Regions from separate parts of the Brevundimonas sp. AVps4 genome, predicted to be linked through region 2. Evidence: predicted binding sites of a transcription regulator. Region 2 holds the regulator's gene; the other holds the start of a gene.

Region 1 (3,409 bases), 120 kb from region 2:
GGCCGTGCGGACGACCTTGGCGGGGTCGATGACGCCCATCTTGACCAGGTCGCCGTACTCTTCCGTCTGGGCGTTGAAGCCGAAGGAGGCGTCGTTGTTCTCCAGCACCTTGCCGACCACGATCGAGCCTTCGACGCCGGCGTTTTCGGCGATCTGACGGATCGGGGCCTGCAGGGCGCGACGGATGATGGCGATGCCGGCGTTCTGGTCGGCGTTGTCGCCCTTGACGTCGGCCAGGATCTTGGAGGCCTTCAACAGGGCGATGCCGCCGCCGGGAACGATGCCTTCGTCAGCCGCAGCGCGGGTGGCGTTCAGGGCGTCGTCGACGCGGTCCTTCTTTTCCTTCACTTCGACTTCGGTCGAGCCGCCGACGCGGAGAACCGCGACGCCGCCGGCCAGCTTGGCCAGACGTTCCTGCAGCTTTTCCTTGTCGTAGTCGGAGGTGGTGTCTTCGATCTGGCGCTTGATCTGGGCCACGCGGGCTTCGATGTCGGCCTTCTCACCCACGCCTTCGACGATGGTGGTGTCGTCCTTGGTGATCGAGACCTTCTTGGCCTTGCCGAGCATGTCGAGCGTGACGCTCTCCAGCTTGATGCCCAGGTCTTCCGAGATGACTTGGCCGCCCGTCAGGATGGCGATGTCTTCCAGCATGGCCTTGCGGCGGTCGCCGAAGCCCGGCGCCTTGACGGCGGCGACGCGCAGGCCGCCGCGCAGCTTGTTGACCACCAGGGTGGCCAGGGCTTCGCCTTCGATGTCCTCGGCGATGATCAGCAGCGGACGGCCCGACTGCACCACGGCTTCCAGGATCGGCAGCATGGCCTGCAGCGAGGTCAGCTTCTTCTCGAACAGCAGGATCAGCGGCTCTTCGAGAACGGCCTCCATCTTGTCGGCGTTGGTGATGAAGTAGGGGCTCAGATAGCCGCGGTCGAACTGCATGCCTTCGACGACGTCGACGGTGGTGTCGGCGGTCTTGGCTTCCTCGACGGTGATCACGCCTTCATTGCCGACCTTGGCCATGGCCTGGGCGATCAGCTCGCCGATTTCGGAGTCGCCGTTGGCCGAAATGGTGCCGACCTGGGCGATTTCCGAGTTGTTGGAAACGGGCTTGGAGTTGGTCTTGACCTCTTCCAGGACCAGGCCGACGGCCTTGTCGATGCCGCGCTTCAGATCCATCGGGTTCATGCCGGCGGCGACGGCCTTCAGGCCCTCTTGCACGATGGCTTGAGCCAGAACGGTCGCGGTGGTGGTGCCGTCGCCCGCCTTGTCGTTCGTCTTCGAAGCGACTTCGCGGATCATCTGGGCGCCCATGTTCTCGAAGGCGTCTTCCAGCTCGATTTCCTTGGCGACCGAGACGCCGTCCTTGGTCGAGCGCGGGGCGCCGAAGGACTTCTGGATCACGACGTTGCGACCCTTCGGACCCAGGGTCACCTTGACGGCGTTGGCGAGGACGTTGACGCCGCGCAGCATCTTGTCGCGCGCGTCGGTGTTGAACTGTACGATTTTAGCGGCCATGCGGGCAGCTCCTTTTGTGTGAGTGGCGAGTGGTTAGTGGCGAGTGGCGAGGATCTGAGATTGGGGCGACGGCGGCGGTTTCGTCCGGAAACCTGCTCGCCACTCGCCACTGATCACTCGCCACTGAGGGCTGAGCCTTAGCTCAGCACTCCAAGCACGTCCGACTCTTTCATGATGATCAGGTCTTCGCCGTCGATCTTCACTTCCGTGCCCGACCACTTGCCGAACAGGATGCGGTCGCCGGTCTTCAGCTCCAGGGCGTTGACCTTGCCCGAGTCGTCGCGGGCGCCGGGGCCGACGGCGACGACTTCGCCTTCCTGGGGCTTTTCCTTGGCGGTGTCGGGGATGATGATCCCGCCCTTGGTCTTGGATTCTTCTTCAACGCGCTTGACCAGCACGCGGTCGCCGAGCGGACGAAACGCCATCGGTTGTCTCCCTTGATCCCCCAAATGGGGCGATTTGAACAATGGGTCAGCCTCTCCGCGACCGCCGTTTTAGCAGCCGACCACGGAGAGTGCTAACGCGAGCGGGAGTTAGTCAGAGGGCGGCGGGGCGTCAAGCGCCGCCGCGTGTGAAACTTCCGCGACGGATGAACGCGCGATGAACCACGGCCTCCGAACCCGTTCAAACGGCGCGCGCTAAAACCACCTCAACGCTCGCGATCCCCGGAAGACGCGAGGCGATTCAGAGGAGACGGACCATGTCCAAGCTGTTGAAAATCACCGCCGCCGTTGTCGCCCCCGCCGCCGCCCTGGCCTTGACCGCCGCCCCGGCTTCGGCCCAGTCGCGTGACCGCGACGACACCGCCCGCAACGCCCTGATCGGCGCCGCCGTCGGCGGACTGGCGGGCGCCGTCTACGGCAATGGCGACGGAACCTATATTGCGGGCGGCGCCTTGGCCGGCGCGGCCTTGGGCGCGGTAGCCTCGTCCAATCGCGGATCGGACTGCGGCTATTATCGCGGCGGCCAATGCTACCGGAACCAGGGCCACTGGGAACGCGAGCACGGCATCAACAGCCGCGACCCGCGCTGGGAGCAGCGCCGTGATTATCGCGACTGGCGCCGCGACCAGCGCTATGACCGGCGCGACGAGCGCCGCGACTATCGCTACGATCGCCGCTGGTAGACTGCGGACGTGAAATTCAGAAGGGGCGCCTTATCAAGACGCCCCTTTTGTCATGCCGCGTCCCGACGCGGGTCCCAATGCGGGAAGGGATCCTCCAGCCTGGCCCAGCCCTCGGGTCCGCGTTCCATCTCGAACCGGCTCAAAAGGGCGGCGTCGAACAGGGAGGTCAGCAGATCGCGGTTCATGTCCTTGCCGATCAGGACGATCTCCTGACGACGGTCGCCATAGGGTTGTCGCCAGACGGCCTCGATCGCCTTCAGCCATTCGGCGTTGTCGTCGGGCCAGCGCTCGCGCGGCGCCGAAGCCCACCACAGTCCGCCCCATTCATGTTCGGTCACGGCCCCGGCCTGGCTCCAGGAACCGACATAGTCCATCCGGCTGGCCAGCCAGAAGAAGCCCTTGGAGCGCCAGACGCCGGGCCATTCGCGCTGCAGCAGGTCATAGAAGCGCCGGGGATGAAAGGGTCTGCGCGCCCTGTAGACGAAGGTTGAGACGCCGTATTCCTCGGTCTCGGGCGTCACCTCGCCGCGCAGGGCCTGGGACCAGCCGGCCGCCTGTTCCGCCCTTTCCATGTCGAACAGGCCCGTGCCGACGACCTGATCCAGGGGCACGGCGCCGCGCACTGCCTGGATGATCCGGGCGCGCGGATTGAACTGGGCCATCATCGCCTTCAGCGTCCCGAGTTGGGTCGCATCGAGCAGATCGCACTTGTTCAGCACGATGACGTCGGCGAACTCGATCTGGTCCATCAGCAGATTGGCGATCGTGCGT
Region 2 (3,409 bases):
GGCCGTCGCCGTCGCGACTGAGCCTCGGCCTGAGGTTTGAATGACGAAGGCCCCGCCGGCGACGGCGGGGCCTTTTTCATAACAGCCGTCTCAAGAGCGGCATTCGGCGGGCGGATCCTTGTCCCACAGCTTGCAGGACCGGTCGATCTCGCCCCGGATCAGGGCGCAGGGATTGTCGGCGTGGCAGGGCGGATGGGTGGCCGGGCTGACCTTGATGCAGCGCTCGACCAGACGCGCCGCCGCCGCCTCGCCGATATCCGCGCGGCATGCGGTCTGGGCTGCGAGGCCTCGTTCAGCGCCCGTATCGGGCTGATCCGAAGACGCCGGACCCGGAGCCGTCTCTGCTATGGTCTGCGCGCCCGAACCGGGGTCCGCAGCGGGCGCGGTCCTGTCCTCCCCGGACTGGCAGGCGGCGACCGCGAGGGCGGCCGACAGGGCGAAACAGGCGGACAGGAAAGGGCGCATCGACATCTCCGGGCTGAGGGTCATAGCCACGATGACCCGCCTGTTGAACGCACGAAACCCCTTAAGAGCGCACCGCCTCCAGCGCCGCCTTCTGCAGGGCGAACAGTTCGGCGCAGCCGGTCTCGGCCAGGGCGAACAGGCGGTCGAACTCGGCGCGGGTGAAGCCGCGCTTTTCGCCCGTGGCCTGGATCTCGACGATCTGGCCCGAACCGGTCAGGACGAAGTTGGAATCGGCCTCGGCCTCGGAATCCTCTTCATAGTCCAGGTCCAGCACCGGAACCCCGTCGCAGACGCCGCAGGACACCGCCGCCACCTGGTCCAGGATTGGATCAGCCTTCAGCACGCCTTCGTCGCGCAGATAGTTGAGGGCCGAGGCCATGGCGACCCAGGCGCCGGTGATGGCGGCGGTGCGGGTGCCGCCGTCGGCCTGGATCACGTCGCAGTCCAGCACCACCTGACGCTCGCCCAGCGCCTTCAGATCGACGACGGCGCGCAAGCTGCGGCCGATCAGGCGCTGGATCTCCTGCGTCCGACCCGTCTGTTTGCCGGCGGCGGCTTCGCGGCGGCCGCGGGTGTGGGTGGCGCGGGGCAGCATCCCGTATTCGGCCGTGACCCAGCCCTGGCCCTTGCCCCGCATCCAGCCGGGAATGGTCTCCTCGACCGAGGCCGTCACCAGAACCTTGGTGTGGCCGAAGGTGATCAGGCACGAGCCCTCGGCGTAGCGATTGACGCCGGTCTCGATGGTCACGGGACGCAGCTGGGCGTCGGTGCGTTGCGAATGGCGCATGAGATGAGTCCTTGGAAGCTGGGGCGGCGGTGATTATCCTGAAAACGTGAGCCTGTATGCCCCCAAAACCCCGCCGTTCGACGGCGGTCCGGCGACGGGCCAGTCTCTGGCGGGGCTGGCCGGCCTGGACGCGCGCGCGCGCGACATCTTCCGGCGCATTGTGGAGAGCTATCTGGAGACGGGCGAGCCGGTGGGGTCGCGGACCCTGTCGCTGGGCGGGATCGCCCTGTCGCCGGCCTCGATCCGCAATACGATGCAGGACCTGACCCTGGCGGGCCTTCTGGCCTCGCCCCACGCCTCGGCGGGGCGGATTCCCACCCATGCGGGTCTGCGCCTGTTTGTCGACGGCCTCTTGGAAATCGGCGACCTGACCAAGGAGGAGCGGCGCGAGATCGACGCCCGCCTGGCCGGCCGGGGCCGCAATTTCGAGGCCGCCCTGGACGAGGCGTCCAATCTGCTGTCGGGCCTGGCGGGGGGCGCAGGCGTGGTCTCCAGCCCGGTGCGCGACGCCGGGGTCAAACATGTTGAGTTCGTGGCGCTTGGCGGCGATCAGGCCCTGGCGGTCATCGTCGCCGACGATGGCACGGTGGAGAATCGGATCATGACCCTGGCGGCGGGGGTCACCCCCTCGACCCTGACGGAGGCCTCCAACTTCCTGAACGCCCGGCTGCGCGGCCGGCCCTTCGCCGAGGCCAAGCGGGAAATGACCCAGGAGCTGGAGATCGCCCGGCGCGAGCTGGACCAGGCCGCCGCCCGGCTGGTCGAGGACGGTCTGGCCGCCTGGTCCGGCGGGCCGGACCGCGAGCGGGCCCTGATCGTGCGGGGTCGGGCCAATCTGCTGCAGGACGGCGAAGGCCTGGCCGATCTGGAGCGGGTGCGGGTCCTGTTCGACGATCTGGAGCAGAAGGAACAGCTGATCGGCCTGCTGGACGGTGTGGATGCGGCGCAGGGGGTGCGGATTTTCATCGGCGCCGAAACCCGTCTGTTTTCACTTTCGGGTTCCGCCGTGATCGCGGCGCCCTATATGAGCGGCCGACAGCGGGTTCTGGGCGCCATAGGCGTCATAGGACCGGCGCGACTGAACTACGCCCGTGTCATTCCGTTGGTGGACTATACCGCCCGGGTGCTGGGCCGGATGCTGGACGGGAAAGAAACGTGAGCGACAAACCCCAGAACGATGAGCTGAACGGAATGGAAGAGGCGGAACTGAACGCCGAACACGGACTGGACGCCGAGCCGTCGGACAATCTGGCGCCGCTGGACGCCGTGATCGCCGAGCGGGACGAGTGGAAGGACCGCGCCCTGCGCGTCGCCGCCGAGATGGAGAATCTGAAGCGCCGTTCAGAGGCCCAGCAGAACGACGCCCGCGCCTACGCCATCCAGCGCTTCGCCAAGGATCTGCTGGGCGTGGCCGACAATCTTGAGCGCGCCCTGATGGCCGCGCCCAAGGACGCCGAAGGCGCCACGGCCGGTCTGGTGACGGGTCTGGAAATGACGCAGAAGGCCCTGCTGCAGGCGTTCGAGACCAACGGTCTGAAGCGGGTCGCGCCCGAGGCCGGCGAGGCCTTCAATCCCCATCTGCACCAGGCCATGATCGAACAGCCGTCGGACACGGTGCCGGGCGGAGCCGTGGTCCAGACCATGCAGTCCGGTTTCGAACTGTTCGGCCGCACCATCCGCCCGGCCATGGTGGTGGTGGCCGCCAAGGGATCGGGCGCCCAGCCGTCGAACCCCTATGGCGGCGGCGGCGAACCCCAGACTCACGCCTTCGACGGCAAGGCTTGATCACCGCCCTCCTCTGAGGGAGTTTGAGCTAGTGAATAGTGCTGGTGAGCGGCAGGTGAGCGAGGCGTTCGGCACGACGTTCGAGGCCGCACAATTCTCGCTCACCTTCACCAGCGCCGACACCCCCTCAGAACCGGCGTCGCCAGCCCCCGATCAGGGCGAACTCGGGCGCGGCGTCGGCGGTGTGGCGCGGCTCGCGGCTGGCCACGGCTTGCAGTGACAGGCTGGAGCCGTCCCTCAGACTGCGTTCGCCGCCCAGGATGAAGTCGATCTGACGCCCGCTGGGCGCCGCCGAGAAGCGGCGCCGCGAATAGGTCAGGGGGGCGAAATAATCGACCGGCACGTCCGCCAGCCAGGCCGAAAAGGTCCCCC

The links. Region 2 encodes HrcA, which represses chaperone genes, less so after heat shock. Its sites were predicted from a motif close to GTTAGCANTCNNNNNNNNNGANTGCTAAC; they were not measured.
Region 1: the regulator HrcA is predicted to act here: its motif matches at 2,006-2,034, upstream of groES (co-chaperone GroES).

Annotation. Positions count from the first base shown of each region.
Region 1 covers NZ_CM178741.1:502,383-505,791, reverse strand. The annotation lists gene groL (chaperonin GroEL) at 1-1,512, opposite strand, end outside; gene groES (co-chaperone GroES) at 1,650-1,937, opposite strand; gene ACW178_RS02455 (YMGG-like glycine zipper-containing protein) at 2,213-2,638, shown strand; gene ACW178_RS02450 (GTP-binding protein) at 2,689-3,409, opposite strand, start outside.
Region 2 covers NZ_CM178741.1:622,632-626,040, reverse strand. The annotation lists gene pnp (polyribonucleotide nucleotidyltransferase) at 1-21, shown strand, start outside; gene ACW178_RS03020 (hypothetical protein) at 91-465, opposite strand; gene rph (ribonuclease PH) at 527-1,252, opposite strand; gene hrcA (heat-inducible transcriptional repressor HrcA) at 1,359-2,411, shown strand; gene grpE (nucleotide exchange factor GrpE) at 2,444-3,037, shown strand; gene ACW178_RS03000 (S8 family peptidase) at 3,165-3,409, opposite strand, start outside.